Linked DNA regions of Teredinibacter turnerae T7901. Each later gene encodes a partner of the first gene's protein in a complex. Links are inferred from orthologs where the notes say so. Each region holds a gene or a part of one and is shown on either strand. Other genes may lie near its edges.

Evidence for each region.
Region 2: the proteins of TERTU_RS01605 (region 1) and dapF are in contact, whole or in part, in a solved structure (PDB 5YGU), measured with the Escherichia coli proteins. The link is inferred for Teredinibacter turnerae T7901 from one-to-one orthologs.

Annotation. Positions count from the first base shown.
Region 1 is NC_012997.1:376,638-385,963, forward strand. Bases 2,031-4,833 are described here. They hold TERTU_RS01605 (RNA pyrophosphohydrolase), read left to right. Parts: upstream 2,031-3,075; coding sequence 3,076-3,591; downstream 3,592-4,833. Other genes in these bases: TERTU_RS01595 (imelysin family protein), read right to left, coding at 2,031-2,265; TERTU_RS01600 (histidinol-phosphatase), read right to left, coding at 2,297-2,950; ptsP (phosphoenolpyruvate--protein phosphotransferase), read left to right, coding at 3,585-4,833. Outside these bases: glycine cleavage system protein GcvH, read left to right, coding at 1-26; TERTU_RS01590 (HDOD domain-containing protein), read right to left, coding at 182-1,057; more of TERTU_RS01595, read right to left, coding at 1,147-2,030; more of ptsP, read left to right, coding at 4,834-5,846; lgt (prolipoprotein diacylglyceryl transferase), read left to right, coding at 5,926-6,786; TERTU_RS01620 (thymidylate synthase), read left to right, coding at 6,790-7,623; folA (type 3 dihydrofolate reductase), read left to right, coding at 7,628-8,149; TERTU_RS01630 (DUF3450 domain-containing protein), read left to right, coding at 8,471-9,256; TERTU_RS01635 (MotA/TolQ/ExbB proton channel family protein), read left to right, coding at 9,253-9,326. UniProt on the Escherichia coli protein: Master regulator of 5'-end-dependent mRNA decay.
Region 2 is NC_012997.1:4,614,457-4,623,978, reverse strand. Bases 4,368-7,366 are described here. They hold dapF (diaminopimelate epimerase), read right to left. Parts: upstream 6,283-7,366; coding sequence 5,452-6,282; downstream 4,368-5,451. Other genes in these bases: lysA (diaminopimelate decarboxylase), read right to left, coding at 6,282-7,366; TERTU_RS18535 (DUF484 family protein), read right to left, coding at 4,772-5,455; TERTU_RS18540 (hypothetical protein), read left to right, coding at 4,488-4,724. Also shown: TERTU_RS18565 (beta-ketoacyl synthase N-terminal-like domain-containing protein), read left to right, coding at 1-570; TERTU_RS18560 (TorF family putative porin), read left to right, coding at 1,096-1,782; glnK (P-II family nitrogen regulator), read left to right, coding at 1,877-2,215; TERTU_RS18550 (ammonium transporter), read left to right, coding at 2,257-3,540; TERTU_RS18545 (P-II family nitrogen regulator), read left to right, coding at 3,882-4,220; more of lysA, read right to left, coding at 7,367-7,547; LPS translocon maturation chaperone LptM, read right to left, coding at 7,557-7,730; TERTU_RS18520 (hypothetical protein), read right to left, coding at 8,066-8,476; TERTU_RS18515 (MGMT family protein), read right to left, coding at 8,581-8,943; TERTU_RS18510 (polysaccharide deacetylase family protein), read left to right, coding at 9,326-9,522. UniProt on the Escherichia coli protein: Involved in the succinylase branch of the L-lysine biosynthesis and in the biosynthesis of the pentapeptide incorporated in the peptidoglycan moiety. Catalyzes the stereoinversion of LL-2,6-diaminopimelate (L,L-DAP) to meso-diaminopimelate (meso-DAP).

The DNA.
Region 1 (9,326 bases):
TGAAGTCGGTCGAAGACGACAGTTAACGCGTGCAAGAAACTGTTTTAAGAAACCCGGCCCTGGTGCCGGGTTTTTTATGGGCGTATTTTTTTCCCGGCGCCACTGTGTAAATTCAGGTTAAGAACATTTTGACCCCGCCTTTAGCTATGCATGGTTGAGCGGGGTGGTCCTGCAGTTCGCCTTAGTCGTAATATGTCAGCGAGCCCAGGCCCATTTCCTCGATCTGAAGTTTGAGGCTGGCAAATTCATATTCGGTTAGCCCTGTGTACATCCACACAATTTCCTGAATTCGTGCCCACTCGTAGTCTTCGTTCTGCTGGCCGAGAATGCGGTAGTTTCCGCAAATGTGCTCTGCCATTTTAAGTACCGCAAGCAAGGTTTTTTTGCGTGCGCTGGCGGATTCTTCGGCAAAGGTTTTCATGATGCGGTGGTGTTCGTGGATCGCCTCACAAAGATAGTCGGGCAGGTTCCAGGACTTTGCCACGTAGTAGCCGACCACAGCGTGGTTGGTATTTATTAGCCGGTTTTCCACTTCCACAATGCGCTCGCCCGCATCAGCGTAGGCTGCGATCATGACCTGGTTGTAGTTGGCAAAGCGGGACATCAACAGCGGCACGCCACAATTGTGAAACAGCCCCAGGGTGTAGGCTTCCTCAGGGTTGGGCACGCCAATCTGCTTGGCGATCACAGAGGAGGTGATTGCGATGTCCATCGCCGTATCCCAGAAACGCCCAAGGGCAATAATGTCATCGTCGGATAGCGCGCCCTTGATTGACAGCGCGTTTACCAGATTCACGACACTGTTGACGCCAAGTAAATTGACCGCCTGATCTATCGATGTGATGGTATTGGAGTGTTTATAAAATGGCGAGTTTACGGTTTTCAAAATGCTGCCAGAGAGGCCGACATCCTGGCAAATAAGCCGCGCGATTTCCTGGATGCTCCAGTCCGGCTTTAATTGTTCCATTTGTAAATCGACCAAAACCTGCGGCTGAGGTGGTATAGCAATACCCTGAAGAACCTTCTGTATTTGCTCCGGGGTAAGTTCCGTACTCATTGGCGATGACTGATCCGAGGTCTGATGATCTCTTTAGTTTAGTCGCTTTTGGCACCCGCTGAGCAAAAGTTGCCCCGTATGCCTGTGCTTCAGCCATCTTGTTCCTGCAGTGATGGCAGTGTCGCGCTGGCGTCTGAATTGGCGCAAGTGCGGAACAGTTGATATATATCGCTCCAGGCTTCAACTGTTGTGGCGTTCCTGAGCTGGGTGGCGACGTTGTCGAAGCAGGCGCGGGCGTCGATGGGCTCTGGGTCAACGAGCCAGGCGCTGGCAATTTTTAATGAGCTGACCGCTTGTGCGAGCGCGGAGGGCGACAGCGGTTTGCCGTCGATTGGTTCAGCAGGCTGTGCATTGGGGGTCGCTCGGGCAATTTCCAGCAGCAGATGTGTGGTGGTACGCTCAAGGTTGCTAAGCATTGCGACCTGTTGCGCATCATTCGACATGCGCTGCCAATGACTGCGAATGCTGTTCTTACTGTCGTCATTCCACAGGGTTTGCAATGCGGTCAAATGCGCAACCAGCAGGTCCGTTTGCAGGTTGAGTAATTCGCGGCGCCGGTTGGCGGGCAACTCGATGGCCTGCTGGAAGCCCTGCTCCCGCTGGGCAGATGTCAGGGTTGTTGCGGGCTGATAGTCGCTGCTTGGTCGCGTGTTCTGTTCGCCAAACAGCATAAACTCAATGGCGTAGATGCCCAGCGCCGCCGCTTCCGCGTCCATCATACCGTGTTGCTCTTCGAGGCTCTCAGCAGAAAGAGGCACGCTGATATCGTGCACGAGGCCAGCGTAAGGGTAGGGCCCAACGTAGTCCAGGTATCCCGGTTGGATCGGGCGCGCGCCTATGTTGAATAGCAGTGGCGACAGGGGGGCGTAAACGTCCGTCAGTGTGACTGGCCATTGGGAGTAAAAAAAGAAGCTCTGCCAGGCAGATTCCGTATGAATCCATTGCTCCTGCGCTGCGGCCAGCGAATCGCCGCTGGGGTTGGCGAGGAAGGCGCGTATCAGTGCCTGTAGTTTTTGCGCAGCGTTGAGTGAGGACGCTAGCGCATGGCTCCCTGTGTCCCAGTAAGTTTTGTTTTGCTCCGACATGTCAACACCGGTTGCCTGTGGTGTCGGCGTCGCTTGTTCAGCAGGTTCGTTCGATTTTTGTTGGCAGGCGCTCAACCAGCAGCACAAACTGAGACAGCAGGCGGACAAGATTCGGGTATCCATACTTAACCTCAATGTGGGGTTCGTGCGCGGCTCAGCGCAAAGATAAAATTGGCCATTGGTGCTGTTCGGCGAAGGCACGGAGGCGTTCGTCCGGGTCGACGGCAACCGGCTGATCGACAACTTGGAGCAAGGGCAAGTCGTTGGCAGAATCGCTGTAAAAATAACTGTTGGCCAGCGTTTCCCCGGTTTCGGCAAGCCAATTTTTCAAACGCGCTACTTTACCTTGCTGAAAACAGGGAATACCGCTCGGCTCGCCGGTGTAGCGGTTGTCCACAATTTCCGCATCGCTTGCCAGCAGATCGTCTATTCCGAGAGCGGCAACAATGGGTGCGGTGATAAACCGGTTAGTGGCTGTGATAACCAGCAGCCGGTGCCCTTGCTGGCGGTGGCTTGCAATGAGCGCTTCGGCCTTGGGCAGCCACAGCGGGCGTATACAGGCAGCAAAAAAGCGCTGGTGCAACTCGTCCAGCTCAGTCATGTTGTACTGTTTTAGGGGCGCAAGCGCAAATCGCAGATAGGCGTGAATATCCAGAGTGCCGCGCTTGTAGTCCTCGTAGAATCGGTCGTTGGTGCGGCTGTGTGTGTCGGCATCGACGATTTTTTCAGCTACCAGAAATTCGCCCCAGGCATGGTCGCTGTCGCCGCCAATCAGGGTATTGTCGAGGTCAAATATTGCTAAACTCAAGAGATGGGTATCCAAAAGGCGGAGGGGGTGGATGGCTGTGCGAGGGCAATCTGCCATGAGTGTTCACAACCCCGGGTTTGTGAAACAATAGGGATTATAACAACTATTTAATTGCGAGGTTATCTGTGATCGACACCGACGGATTCCGCCCCAACGTGGGAATTATTCTGGCTGACGGCAGCGGCCGGGTGCTGTGGGCGCGTCGCGTTGGCGGACAGGATGCCTGGCAATTTCCACAGGGTGGGATCAAAGAATCCGAGTCGGCAGAGCAGGCCCTCTATCGAGAGTTACAGGAAGAGGTGGGTCTTAAGGCCGAGGATGTTGAAATCCTCGCGGTCACTCAGGGGTGGTTGCGTTATCGTCTGCCGCAGAAGCTGGTTCGGCAAAAAGAGCCGCGATGTGTTGGTCAAAAACAAAAATGGTTTTTGTTAAAAATGCTGGCTGAAGATTCCGCTGTCGACCTGATCGGCGGCGGCCCGCCGGAGTTTGATGAGTGGCGCTGGGTGAGCTATTGGTATCCGCTGTCCAAAGTGGTTTCGTTTAAACGAGAAGTCTACCGCCGTGCGCTCAAGGAACTGGTAGCGCCGCACAACAGCCTGCTGAGCGGTTTGCCGCTGGTAGATGGGGAGTCGCTATGCTGAATTCGTTGCGCAGTATTGTCCAGGAGGTCAACGCCGCTGCGGATCTGAATTCAGTGTTGGAAATCATTGTTACCCGGGTTAAGCAGGCGATGAAAACCGAAGTTTGTTCGGTTTATCTGCGCGACAACGAGCGTCAGTTCGTGTTGATGGCGACGGAAGGTCTGCACAAGAGTGCGGTGCGCCGGGTAAAGCTTTCTGAGAAAGAGGGTTTGGTGGGGCATGTCGCATCCCGCGAAGAACCGCTCAACCTCGACGATGCGGAGAGTCATCCGCGCTACCAGTATTTTCCTGAAACCGGTGAAGAGCGCTTCAGCTCCTTTCTCGGTGTGCCCATTATTCATCACCGCCAGATTCTCGGCGTACTGGTGATCCAGCAGCGCGAAAAACGCAAGTTCGATGAAGGTGAGGAAGCATTTCTGGTCACTATGTCGGCACAGCTTGCTGCGGTAATTGCCCATGCGGAAGCCACCGGCGCTTTGCGCGGGATGGGTAAAAAAACCGAGGTGCGCTTCAACGGCGTACCGGGGGCGTCCGGCGTCGCGATCGGCGTCTGCGTGGTGGCTTCGCCAGTTGCCGATCTCAATTCGGTGCCATGTCAAACCTGTGAGTCCGTCGATGCTGAGCTGGAGTTTTTTCAGCAGGGGCTGTCACTGGTGCGCGCCGATGTGCGGCGTCTGGCCAGCGAATTGGAAAGTCGCTTAAACCGGGAAGAACGGGTGTTGTTTGACGCCTATATCGGCATGTTGGAAGACACTTCGCTGGCCCAGGAAGTTACCGAAAAGATATCCCAGGGCTTTGCTGCGCCCTACGCCTGGAGCTCGGTTATTCTCGAGCACGTAAAAACGTTTTCAAGCATGCACGATCCCTATTTGCGCGAGCGCGCCTCGGATGTGCGGGATCTCGGCTGCCGGGTGCTTGCCTGTTTGCAGGAGTCGTCGCGCAAAGAGCGGGTCTATCCGGATAATACCATCCTTGTCGGGGAAGATCTGTCTGCATCTGTGCTGGCGGAAGTGCCGCCAGGCAAGCTTGCGGGGATTGTATCGACGCGCGGCTCCAGTAACTCACATATCGCGATCCTTGCGCGTTCTATCGGGATTCCCACAGTGATGGGCGCGGTGGATCTCCCGTTTACTCATCTGGACGGGCGCGAGCTGATCGTCGATGGCTATCGCGGCTCTGTGTACAGCGACCCTAGCGATGGCCTGCGCGCCCAGTATCAGGTTATTGTAGATGAGGACGTGCAACTGGTTGCAGGCCTCGAAGCGCTCAAAGATCTGCCCTGCGAAACCGTGGATCACCATCGGGTGGCTCTGTGGGTCAACACTGGTTTGATGGCCGATGCAATGATTTCCCTGGAGCGGGGCGCCGAAGGGGTAGGCCTCTACCGCACCGAAATACCGTTTATGTTGCGCGACCGTTTTCCCAGCGAGGAAGAGCAGCGGCAAACCTACCGCGATCAACTACAGGCATTTGCGCCGCATACGGTCACTATGCGCACGCTCGATGTGGGTGGCGATAAATCCCTGCCGTATTTCCCCATCGAAGAGGAAAACCCGTTTCTGGGCTGGCGCGGCATTCGCGTAACGCTGGATCACCCGGAAATATTTTTGGTGCAGATTCGCGCGATGCTCAAAGCCAGTGAGGGTTTGAACAACCTGCGCATCATGGTGCCGATGGTGAGCAACGTCGCCGAACTGGAAATCGCGCAAATGCTGCTTTATCGCGCTTACGACGAGTTGCTGGAGGAGGGGTTTCAAATCGAAATGCCGCCGTTTGGGGTTATGATCGAAGTTCCCGGCGCGGTATACCAGGCGAAAGATTTTGCCGCACGCGTCGATTTTCTCTCCGTAGGTTCTAACGATCTAACACAGTATTTGCTTGCGGTGGATCGCAATAATCCGCGCGTCGCCGATTTGTATCACTCATTACACCCCGCGGTGTTGCGGGCTTTGCGAGCGATCGTAGTGGACTCCCACAGTCAGGGGGTGCCGGTGAGTATCTGTGGTGAGCTGGCTGGCGATCCGGCGGCCGCGCTCCTGCTAATGGCAATGGGATACGATGTGCTGTCCATGAGTGCCACCAATTTGCTCAAGGTAAAATCGGTGGTGCGCAGTGTGACTCTGGAGCAGGCGGAGCGCTTATTGAGCGAAGTGATGCGGCTGCCGGATACCGAGTCTATCAACCGGGTTATCGACGCAACCTTCCGCAATACCGGTCTTACCCGTATTGTTCGCCCGCTTGGGGATGACACCTGAGATTACGCTTTTTACAACACATCGTCATCTGCCTCTGATATGATCGGCCCTCGAAAAATTCTCCTCCCGCGGATGAGGCATGCTTAAGTACCCGGAAATCGATCCCGTCGCACTCTCTCTCGGCTCCGTTACCGTCTTCGGAAAAACCATCAACCTGCCGGATATTCACTGGTACGGTTTGATGTATTTGTTCGGCTTTATTCTGTGCTGGGCGGTCGGTACCTATCGTGCAGGTAAGCCGCACAATGTCGTGCATAAGTCGTGGCTCGAAGATCTGGTGTTTTACGTGGCCATGGGGGTGGTACTTGGTGGCCGTTGTGGCTATGTGTTCTTCTACAATTTTGGCGCCTTTCTGGATGACCCACTGTGGCTGTTCCGGGTTTGGGAAGGCGGAATGTCATTTCATGGCGGGTTGCTTGGTGTGATCCTGGCGATGATGCTCTACGCGCGAAAAATGCAGGTCCGATTTCTCGATCTTATGGACTTTGTCGCGCCGCTTGTGCCTATTGGGCTAGGCTTAGGGCGGATCGGTAATTTCATCGGGCAAGAACTCTGGGGCCGCGTGACGACCTTGCCGATTGGCATGGTGTTTCCGAAAGACCCGGGAGTGGCCCGCCATCCATCGCAGCTGTATCAGGCAGCCCTCGAAGGCTTGGTGTTGTTCGCAGTGCTGTTTTGGTTTTCATCCAAGCCGCGACCGCGCGCTGCGGTGGCGTCACTGTTTTTGATTTTGTACGGCTGTTTCCGCTTTGCTGTGGAGTTTGTGCGCGAACCGGACGCTCATATCGGATTTGATATGTTCGGCTGGCTGACGCGTGGACAAGAGCTGAGTTTGCCGATGATTATTATCGGTGCGCTGATTTTCTTCTATGCTTACAGGCACCCCGCGTATGCGGAAAAAGCGCCTGATCCGCGCGCGAACGGCTCTAAAAAAGGTTAAGGTGTGAAGCAATATCTTGAGTTAATGCGACACGTTCGCGATAACGGTGTACGAAAAGAAGACAGAACCGGCACCGGAACAGTCAGCGTTTTCGGTTATCAAATGCGGTTTGATTTAAGTCAGGGCTTTCCCCTGGTGACTACGAAAAAATGCCACCTTAAATCGATAATACATGAACTGCTGTGGTTTCTGAACGGCGAAACCAACATCGCGTATTTAAATAATAACGGTGTAAAAATTTGGGATGCCTGGGCGACAGAGTCCGGTGATCTGGGCCCGATTTACGGTGCGCAATGGCGCAGCTGGCCCGCGCAGAATGGAGAAACGCTCGATCAAATCAGTCAGTTAATCGAGCAAATAAAACATAAGCCCGATTCTCGCAGACTCATTATTTCAGCTTGGAATCCCGCACTTCTGCCGGACGAATCAATCTCGCCGCAGGACAATGTGCGCAACGGAAAAATGGCGTTGCCACCGTGCCACACGCTTTTTCAATTTTATGTTTTGGAAGGCAGGCTTTCCTGTCAGTTGTACCAGCGCAGTGCCGATATATTTTTAGGTGTTCCATTCAATATTGCTTCCTACGCACTTTTGACCATGATGATCGCGCAGGTCACTGGACTGGCACCAGGGGATTTTGTCCATACTTTTGGCGATGCCCATCTCTACCTCAACCACCTGGAACAGGTAGATACACAGTTACAACGGCAACCTTTGCCTCTGCCGACTATGGCGATTAACCCGGCGGTCAAGGATATTTTTGGCTTTTGCTTCGACGATTTCGAACTTCAGAACTACCAGGCGCACCCGCATATTGCAGCGCCGATTTCGGTGTAGCTGAATGACCGTGAGTGACGAAATTAGTATTGCGCTGGTTGTCGGGGTTGCCGCAAATGGTGTGATTGGGCGGGACAATGGTTTGCCCTGGCGATTGCCTAAAGATTTAGCTTATTTTAAGCGGGTGACGATGGGGCATCCTATAGTCATGGGGCGCAAAACGTTCGATTCTATCGGGCGCCCTCTACCTGGCCGCACAAATATTGTGGTTACTCGCAACCCCACATGGCAGGCTGAAGGGGTAGACGTGTGTCACAGCCTTGAGGATGCATTGGTACTCGCGCGCGACGTTGCCACGCAAACTCAGGTAAAACAAATTATGGTAATTGGCGGTGCAGAATTTTATCGCCAAATGTTGCCGCAAGCAGACCGTCTCTATCTGACCGAAGTTCACGCTGACGTTGTTGGAGACGCCTATTTTCCAGAGTTCGACAGGAGTCGATGGCAACAGCTGAGCGCCGAACGGCACGAAGCGGATTCTGGAAACCCCTACGCGTATTCCTTTTTAGTCTTGGAGCGCCGGTGAGGGAGCTGGATTGCACTGATGCACAGTCTAAACTGTGAGCAATTAGTGTATTGGCGCGCCGACTAATTAGTGAGCGTGTGTTACCGAAGTGTTACCTGTTTCACTGAGTTACAGTTTCGGGTGTTACCTTTGGTTATACATTGCGCAACTGAATCTGTGCGTTTTTTATTTGTGTTTGAATGTTGGTGAGCTGTCTTATTAAAATGCCGAACTTTGACGATCACCAAGTCTCAAACCTTTAATTTTTACATTCTGGACACAAAGCTCCGCGCTTAGTCCGGTCGCAACCTTTTCAATGCAAGCACCCGAGTTGGGGGATATATGAAGAAGCAGCGAATCAAAGCTGTGGCTCTAACCACAGTTCTTTCTGCTGGCGCGCTCCTGGTTGGCACCGCCCACGCAGATAAAACCCTGGACGCGATCATGCAGGTTGGTCAAGCTAAGACCACTGCAGGCGTTCAATCGCAGAAGAAAATCGACAAGTTGGCCGAGGAAACTTCTGACCTGTTACAAAAGTACAAAACAGTCAACAAAGAAATCGAAGGCCTGCGCGTTTACAACAGCCAGCTGGAAAAGCAGTTGGCCAGCCAGCTCAAAGTACTTGAAGATCTGAACACTTCTATTGATCAGGTCACGGTGATCGAACGTCAAATTCAGCCCCTCATCCTGCGTATGCTCGAAGGTCTTGAGCAGTTCGTAAACTTGGACGTACCTTTCCACATGGAAGAGCGTCTGAAGCGTGTTGAGACACTGCGCGACAACCAGGACCGCGCTGACATCTCAGTTGCTGAGAAATTCCGTCAGGTGCTTGAAGCCTACAACATCGAAGCAGAATACGGCCGTAAGATCGACACCTATGTCGACACCCTTGAAGTGGGTGGTCAAGAGCGTCAGGTAAATATTCTGGCTGTTGGCCGCATCGCTCTGATGTATCAAACAACCGACACCAAACTGTCCGGAGCCTGGGATCAGCGTCAACGCGCCTGGGTTGAGTTGGACGCAGGTGCCTACCGCGCGGCCATCCTCAAAGGCATTCGCATTGCTAAGAAGCAAGCGTCTATTGATGTTATGGAGTTGCCAATTCTGGCTCCGGAGGCTGCACAATGAAAATGAATCTTAAAAAAGCAATAGTGGCTGTTGCCGCTGCTGGTGCAATTGCGCTGTCTGGTTCTGTAAT
Region 2 (9,522 bases), 4.2 Mb from region 1 along the record:
TCGCGAGACGGCTTTGTGATTGCAAATGGCGCCGGGGCGCTGATTGTGGAATCGCTGGAACATGCGCTGGCGCGTGGGGCGAATATTATCGCCGAGATTACCGGCTACGGCACCGCGTCTGATGGTGCCAGCATGGTCGCGCCGTCAGGAGAAGGTTCTGAGCGCGCGATGCGCACTGCGGCAGCGATGCATCGTTCTATACGTGCAACACCGATTGCCTACATTAACACTCATGCCACCAGTACGCCGGTAGGCGATGCCATTGAGGTTGCCGCAATGCAAAGAGTGTTTGGTGAGGACTTGCCGGCGTTTAGCAGTACTAAATCCTTAACGGGCCACAGCCTGGGAGCGGCCGGTGTGCACGAAGCGATTTATTCGCTCATTATGCTGCAGCAGGGCTTTATGGTCGCTGCGGCAAATATAGACGAGCTCGACCCAGAATTCGAAGGTCTGCCTTTAGTACGCGAATACACCGAAGAGCCGATGGAAAGCGTTATGAGTAACAGTTTTGGCTTTGGTGGCACCAACGTTAGCCTGATTTTTTCCAATTATTCCAATGCTACCCAATAGATTATGGTGCATCTGCGCACTTTAATCGCTCTCTTTGCTGCGGAGTGATTAAATTTTCGTAAACGATATTTTATTGCGCGCCCCAGTCAGACAAACTTGTCTGGCTGATGTGCACAATTATTCTCGACGTATTTTTAAATACCGAAGCCCCTCCCTGTAATGCTAACTAGCAATATCTCACCACATCGAAATCTGCTTAACGTGCATGGTGCGGCACTTTGGGAAACCTAAAAACCTCCTCCTGGAATATTGATTTTTAGCTTGCTCCGAGGAATATAACTCCATATTTGAAGCTATGTTCCTAATTGGTGCAAATGATGAGTGCACCAAATTGGAATATGCACTCATATTGTGCTTTCGGCATCTAAAATCACTTGTTTTGTCTTTAAAAAATGAGCTAACTCCTTGTTATAAATAGAGAAACCAAAGTTGGCGCAGTTAGTGCTAAAACCATGCAGGCTCGTCGGACTGGTGATCGACCAAGCTCAAAAAAAAGACTTAAAAAGTAAAATTTGGAGGAAACACATGAAATTTTCTAAAAAGATCCTGGCAGGTGCTGTTGCAGCTTCTTTGGCAGTGAGCGCGTTCGCTCCTATGGCGAACGCTGAAATTTCTGCGTCTGCTGGGGTTGCCAGTACTTACTTGTGGCGTGGTCTTGACCTGGGTTCAGGTACGCCTGCGGTATCTGGCGATCTGTCATACAGTGCTGGCGGTTTCTACACCACTCTGTGGGGTTCATCAGGTGACACTGGCGCTGGTACGGAGTGGGATCTGGGTGCTGGCTATGGCGGTTCTGCTGGTATGTTCTCTTACGACGTTAGCGTATGGAACTACATGTACCCGAACGGCGGTACCATGGAAGATCAGTACGGCGACCTGACTGAAGTTATAGTCGCTTTGGGCTTGGGCCCTGTGTCTTTCTCCTGGTACGAAAATATTGCAACAGAAGGTGGTGACGAATCATACCGTTATTTCACTCTGGGTTACGCAACCGGGCCTTTCTCATTCATGATTGGTTCACACACTGGTGACGATAGCACTGAGTTTACCCACCTGGATATTTCCTACGCGTACAACGATAACTTGAGCTTCACCTTTAGCCAGGTTGTGGATCAAGACGAGGTTCTTCTTGCTGATGGTGATGGTGTGAAAGGTAAATCCATCGATGACGACCTGAAGTTCGTTGTTTCCTACAGCTTGCCTATCGAGTAAGTTTTGTTGGCCCGGTTGTTAGCGTGTTAACGGCCGGGCAAGCATATCTATCAAGCAGCGCCGACGCTGCATAAACCATTAGAGGAGCAGTCCAATGAAATTAATTACTGCCGTCATCAAGCCTTTTAAGCTGGACGCTGTTCGTGAGGCTTTATCAGAAATCGGTGTGCAAGGTATCACCGTGACCGAAGTGAAAGGTTTTGGTCGCCAGAAAGGCCACACTGAACTGTATCGCGGCGCAGAATACGTTGTTGATTTTCTGCCTAAAACCAAACTGGAAGTAGCAGTAGCCGACGACCAACTGGACTCTGTTGTTGAAGCTATCAGTAAAGCAGCTCACAGCGGAAAAATTGGCGATGGTAAAATCTTTGTATCCAGCCTCGACCAAGTTGTGCGCATCCGTACCGGTGAATCCGGTGAAGAAGCACTGTAACTCATAATTAGAAAAGAGATTAAAATTTCCGGAGATCTGGTATGGAAAATGTTCTTTATGAAATGCAGTACGCCATGGACACCTTTTATTTTTTGGTGTGTGGCGCGCTGGTAATGTGGATGGCTGCGGGTTTTGCGATGTTGGAATCCGGGCTTGTTCGCGCTAAAAATACAACAGAAATTCTTACAAAAAACGTCGCGCTTTTCGCTATCGCTTGCACCATGTACCTGATCTGCGGGTACGACTTTATGTACGGTGGTGGCTGGTTCTTAAGCGGTGTTACTACCGTTGCTGGTATGGACGACGCAGCTGTTGCTGGTGTTGTTAAAGGTGTTGCGGACTTTAATGCTGGCGTTGAAGATGCTGGCTTGCAATACTCTGGTGCTTCCGACTTCTTTTTCCAGGTAGTGTTTGTTGCTACTGCAATGTCTATTGTTTCCGGTGCCGTTGCTGAGCGTATGAAGCTCTGGGCATTCCTGGTATTCGCTGTTTTCATGACTGGCGTTATCTACCCGCTGGAAGGTGGCTGGACTTGGGGTGGCAATTCGGTATTTGGCCTGTACGAACTGAGCTATTCTGACTATGCAGGTTCCGGTATTGTTCACTTGGCCGGTGCCGCTGCTGCGCTTGCTGGTGTATTGGTACTTGGCCCACGCAAAGGCAAATACGGCCCTAACGGTGAAGTAAACGCGATTCCTGGTGCTAACCTGCCTCTGGCTGCGCTGGGTATGTTCATCCTCTGGATGGGATGGTTCGGCTTCAACGGTGGTTCCACGCTGCAATTGTCTGGCGTTGGCGTCGCTAACGAAGTGGCTAACGTGTTTGTTAATACCAATGCTGCTGCTTGTGGTGGTTTGATTGCTGCGCTCATCGTAGCTCGCATCATCTTCGGCAAAGCTGATCTGACTATGGCAATCAACGGCGCGTTGGCTGGCCTGGTTGCTATCACTGCAGAGCCTGCTGATCCCACTGCGCTGATGTCTACAATTATCGGTGCCGTAGGTGGTGTGCTGGTTGTCTTCGCTATCCTGTTCCTCGACAAACTGAAAATCGATGACCCCGTAGGTGCGATTTCTGTTCACGGTGTTGTTGGTATCTGGGGTATTTTCGCGGTGCTGATTTCTGACTCTGACGCCACCTTCGTTGGTCAGTTGGTGGGCATGTTAACCATCTTTGTATGGGTATTTGTTGCCAGCCTGGTTGTTTGGATCGCTATCAAAGCAATCATGGGCGTTCGTGTCAGCGAAGAGGAAGAATTCGACGGTGTCGACCTGTCCGAATGTGGTATGGAAGCTTACCCAGAGTTTTCGGGTACTTCAAAGTAAGTTCTTAATTCATCAGGTTGCCACAGCCTGAAATCCTGACCGGAGGCCTCAAAACCTCCGGTTTTTTTATGCCTGGAAAATACCTCCGCATCAATTATTTGAATTTCTTGTTACTGGGGCGCTTCTCGGTTAGCTTCTTATCCCAGCAGTGCTGGCGCAGGTTTCCCGTTGGCGCAATTATCCCCGCCATCGGCCCCTTCAGCTCATTGCGCCGATATCATCAACGGCGTACACGTTTTACAAGCCTTCGCATAAGGTGTAAATTTGCGAATTGGTCTGCCGGAACCCGGCTTAAACCCTATAATTAAAAATACGAATAAGGTGCTCGTAAGGAATTTCCCATGAAACTAATCACTGCAGTAATCAAACCTTTCAAGCTTGACGACGTCCGCAATGCGCTGTCGGAAATTGGTGTTCAGGGCATGACCGTAACGGAGGTGAAAGGGTTTGGTCGGCAAAAGGGGCACACGGAGTTATACCGTGGCGCTGAATATGTAATCGACTTTTTGCCCAAAGTAAAATTGGAGTTGGTGTTGGGTGACGATGTGGTCGATCAGGCTGTTGAAGCGATCACCAAGGCCGCACAAACTGGCAAAATTGGCGATGGCAAGATCTTCATCACCAACTGCGAAGACGTTATTCGCATTCGTACTGGCGAAACAGGCCCAGACGCGGTTTAATTTTTGTCGCAGCGCTGAGCCCGTTGGCGCTGCGAAATTTCCAGAACAGTAACGAAAATCACATAGTTTCTTCGAACCTCCTTTCTTTCTTGCACGATCAAAATAGCTCAATCGGCTATCAATCTTTCTCTTTTAGAACAAAAAAAACTAAAAAAATCTGTTTTAAAGAAATGACATTGAAATCACTCTGGACTATAAATTAGCGGAATTTCAATTGGCCTGTCCCATGGCGTTCTTGAGTGTTGCTTAATTCTTGAGGGTTTATTTATGACGGATGAAGAGTTGATTGAATCGGATGAGTCCGAGGATGATGGCGGCGTAGATTTGGGTGATGAGTATCTCGCCTCTGATGGGGTAAGTAGCAAGGAGGCGGAGCGCAGGCGGCTACAGGCGGAAGTCGAGGCGTTTCTAGCGAGCGGGGGGAAGATCAATCAGATACCTGCGAACGTTGTCGCCGACCCACCCAAGAAGCCGGAATCCAATTACGGCGGCCAACCGATCTAAATAGTCTACTTGAAGCAGCCGCGTTTAGCGGCTGTTTTTCTTTGCCCCTACAAATACTTGGGAAGTAAGCGATTGAGTACTTCTGCTATATAGCCCAAAAACAGCGTTCCCATGCTTGAGCGATAATAGTTTGGATCCTGGTTGCCAATGGCAAGCACCCCTAGCGGGGAGCCGTGCTGCAATATCGCAACGGCTGCACTACCAACCTGCGGTGCATCGTCGTCGAACAGGAACTGGCACTCTTTCACATCGAGGCCTCCACTGACTGTGTTCATCGACTTCAGGCGTTTGCCAATGTAGTCGCGGGCGTCGTACACGGACGCGATACGAGCGGCGCTGGCGGGCGTGCTGCTGTTGCCGAAGATGATCAGGCGGGTATAGTGGATCTGAAATTCTTTGTCGAAGCTGTAGTAGAGGGCGTCGACCAGATCGCCAAGATCATTGCATTCGAGCAAGGCCAGCACCAGCCGCTTGGTCTTGTCGAACAAGCGGTCGTTCTCACGGGCGTTATCCAGTAACTGGCTGAGACGGTGGCGCATATCCATATTGCGCTCGCGGAGCACCGCGACCTGGCGTTCCACCAGCGAAACGGCCTTGCCGCTTTCATGTGGAAGTTGAAGCTCGCTGAGCAAATCGAGATGCCGATTAAAAAAATCGAGATTGGTTTTTAAGTAGTGGGCGACCTGCTTTTCGGTGAGGCGCTCTTTTTTATCCGTAATGGACTCGCTCATAGTTTAACCTGTCCATGAAATACAGCTTTGGCTGGCCCCGTCATCATAACAGGCTTTTCTGCGCCCTCCCATGTGATGCTGAGGCTGCCGCCGGGGAGATGAACTGCAACTGTAGTGTCGAGCAACCCGCGGACAATGCCGCTGACGACTGCAGCGCAGGCTCCAGTGCCGCACGCAAGCGTTTCTCCAACGCCGCGTTCAAACACCCGGAGTTTAACTTCTTGGCGGGAAATTAATTCCATAAAGCCGGCGTTGACTCGGTTTGGAAATTGCGCATGAGTTTCAATTTGTGCCCCCAGTGTTTTTACCGGGAAGCTGGCCAGGTTATCCACGAGCGTGACCGCGTGCGGATTACCCATGGAAACGGCGCTGATAGTAATTTCCATGTTGTCCAGCTGGAGCGGATATTCGGGCTGCTCGTGCGGTGTCACAAACGGAATTTGCGCGGGCGCCAGCACAGGTACACCCATATTGACCGTGACCTGGTTGTCGTCAAGCACATGCAGCCGCAACAGCCCCGCTGCCGTCTCCACAACAATGTCTGACTTCGCTGTCAGTTGTCGCTGCCGCACAAATACCGCAAAACAGCGAGCGCCGTTGCCACAGTTTTCTACTTCGCTGCCGTCGTTATTGAATATACGGTAACGGAAGTCTGCGTCTGGATTGTCTGGAGACTCAACAACCAGTACCTGGTCGCAACCGACACCAAAATGGCGGTCAGCCAACTTGCGGGCGCGCTCGGGTGTTATGGTGACTTTCTGGCTGATAGCATCGATCATGACAAAATCGTTGCCCAGACCATGCATTTTGGTGAACCGCAAACGCATCAGCTAGGGTCCTCGCTACCTAATAGCTGCTCACCGCGAACCAAATCGGCAAAGGTTTCGCGGGCGCGAATAAGGTGATGTTTGTCGCCGTCGACCATGATTTCGGCAGCTCGGGTACGGCTGTTGTAATTGGAGCTCATGGTAAACCCGTACGCGCCACTGGACATTAGAGCAAGTACGCTGCCTTCGTGGAGCGCTAATGCGCGATCCTTGGCCAGCCAGTCTCCGGTTTCGCACACAGGCCCAACCAGATCCCATTGCTGGGTGGGTTCGCTTTCTTCGGGCGCAATCACCGGAAGTACGCGCTGCCAAGCCTGGTAAAGCGAGGGGCGGATGTTATCGTTCATCGCAGCATCAATTATTGCGAAATTTTTGTGCTCAGTTGGCTTTAAGTAAAGCACTCGGGTGAGTAGTACGCCGGCGTTCGCGACGATTGAGCGCCCGGGCTCGAACATCAGTGCGACCGCGCGATCACCGAGTTTGGCAATAACCTGCCCGACATAGTCTGCGGGCGAAGGGGGTTGCTCGTTGTTATAGGTTACGCCCAGGCCGCCACCGAGATCCAGATGGCGGATAGTGATGCCTTCTTCCGCGAGCTGATCCATCAGCGCCAGGACACGGTCCAGTGCATCCATAAACGGGGCTAGCTGAGTTAACTGGGAACCGATATGACAATCGATCCCAACCACGTCGATCCCATCCAGGCTGGCCGCCCGACGGTAGACGTCAAGTGCTGTCTGAATATCAACGCCAAATTTGTTTTCTTTCAGGCCGGTGGAAATATAAGGGTGGGTGTTGGCATCCACGTCCGGGTTAACCCGCAGGGATACACGTGCCGTAGTACCCATCGCTTGCGCAACCTGCGCAAGTGTTTCCAGTTCCGCTGCCGATTCCACGTTAAAGCAGGCAATCTGCTGTTGCAGCGCGAAGCGCATCTCCTCAGCTTTTTTACCTACACCGGAGAAAATCACACGATCGGCGCTACCGCCGGCGGCGAGTACCCGCTGAAGCTCACCCTGAGAAACGATATCAAAGCCCGCGCCTTGTTGCGCAAGCACCTGAAGCACCGCGAGGCTCGAGTTAGCCTTGACTGCGTAACAGATCATACCAGGGTGCGCGCCGAGCGCACTGGCGTAGGCCTGGTAGGATTGTTCAATGGATGCGCGGCTGTACACGTAGCAGGGCGTGTCGTAAGTATCGGCGATAGCGGAGAGTGTACAACCCTCCACCGTGAGCTGATTATCGTTGTAACTGAAGTGCGCCATGGTATCTATTTATTCCTGAGCCGATGCGTTGCTTGTATTGGTGACTTCACTGGTGGAGCTTGCTGGGGCCTCGTCAGGTTTATCTGGAAGTCGTAACGGGCCGCTCTGACCGCAAGCCAGAAGCGTGCTAGTGGTTGCTGCCAACAGGACGAAACGAGTCCAGGCGGCGAAACGGTCAAGCATGGTTGGGCTCCCTGTGCCAGATTGCTAAAACAGGCGAGTATATAACGGATCGCGGTATCCGCCTAACTCAATCACCGCGAGAAAGCAGGTGCCAAGGGTAATCCGGAATTCCACTGGAAAACGCATAAACGCTTAGCGGAAAGTCTATTTGAAAACGCGACGGCTCAAAGCCCTGCGAGCTTATCGGTAACTTGCAAGCGGTTCTTCGCCGAAATGTTTGATTAAGAGGAGGGGCGTGGTATCACTTCGTTTAAGACTGTTACATTTTTTTGGGTTGGGAGTGGCCGCTAAAGCGGGCGGCCAACCATCCTTACTCAGACATGAGGTTTGTTCGCTTACAGGTAGTTGCCAAGGTCCTCTTCCATGATTTTACGGGGCGCGCCGGCATTTTCGACTTGCTGGGTTTTGGTTTTACAGTCGCGCGCGCGTGCGGCATCTGCATAGGCATTGTGAGCGAGAACATACCCGACAGTAGCGACTGTCTCCACGACTAGTTGACGTCCTATCGCAAACAGCACAGCTTTACATTCGTCGCCCCCGCATTCGCCAACTGTTGCTGGCAGGTTTCCCCCACTGCGGTCTTGCAGTATCACCAGCCCTTGGCCGGGTGTTGGATCGGGTGCAAGTGTCGCATAGGCCGTCGCTGTGCCGCACTCTTGGTCAACTATGACTCGGGTTTTCGGTGATACAAAAACGCATGCGTTGAGCGTTGGTAACGCAGCTAAAGCCAGGAAGAGTTTTTTCATTGTAAAGCCCTCTGTAGCGCTTACCGCTAGTGTACACACAGGAGCGAGTCGAGAGGGGCGGCCGCAACAGTCTGTTACAGAGAGGCCTGTTAGTGCGCAGTCGGTTATCCAGTGTTGAGGGACTGCAATTCAGCCTCGATCAAAAACAGCTCATCGAGCGATGGCTGCCAGCCAAAATTTTTAAGGACGACGCGATTTTTTTTCACTGCGACGCCCTCTTGTTCAAGGTGGGCCGATTGGCGACGTGCGGTTTCACTCGCCTCCGGAAACGCCAATTGTCCATTGGAGCGCAACACACGGAACCAGGGTAGAGGCGTTGGCGACATGCCAAGCACGCGCCCCACCAGTCTAGCGCGGCCGGGGAGCCCGGCAAGTTGGGCGATCTGTCCGTAACTGGCAACCTTGCCTTTTGGAATTAATCGTACACAGAAAAAAATAGCCGAGTGAGACGCGTTTTCGTTAGACAAGGTAACTCCCGTTATTGTGCCGCCATAAAAATGGCTTATGTCGCAAAAAATAGTTTAAACGCATACAAGTTTGTTTGGTGATTTTTTATGGCGTAAATTTGTGTATATAAAGTTGACAGTGCAGTCGGCGCCTGGATGTACCGTTGCGTCTAAAATAACCCTATTTCCACCAATTGGGGTAATAAATTTCCTATTGGATAATGTAAAATAATTCGCCATCTAAATTAATAATAAAAAAACGTCAATCATATTTTAATTTCAAGATATTACACTCCTGTTTTTCACATTTCTTAAGTTCAAAAATATTCCTTAATTTCGTAATTTGATCACGGGAATAGTAGCGCTATTTGTTAGTCTGCTTTCGCCAAAGGGCAGTCGCCCTTTGGCTTACCAATTGATGGAATATCTAAACAAGGAAATAGTTATGAAAATTAAACAATTCGCAGTTGGCTGTTTGGTCGCTTTATTGGGGGCTGGCGCGGCCTCCGACGTGTTTGCTGCTTCGGAGGTGATTTCAGCTGAAATTTTTAACGATGTAGAAACCGAATGGAGAGAAGCGGTCACTGGCAGCGCAGATGC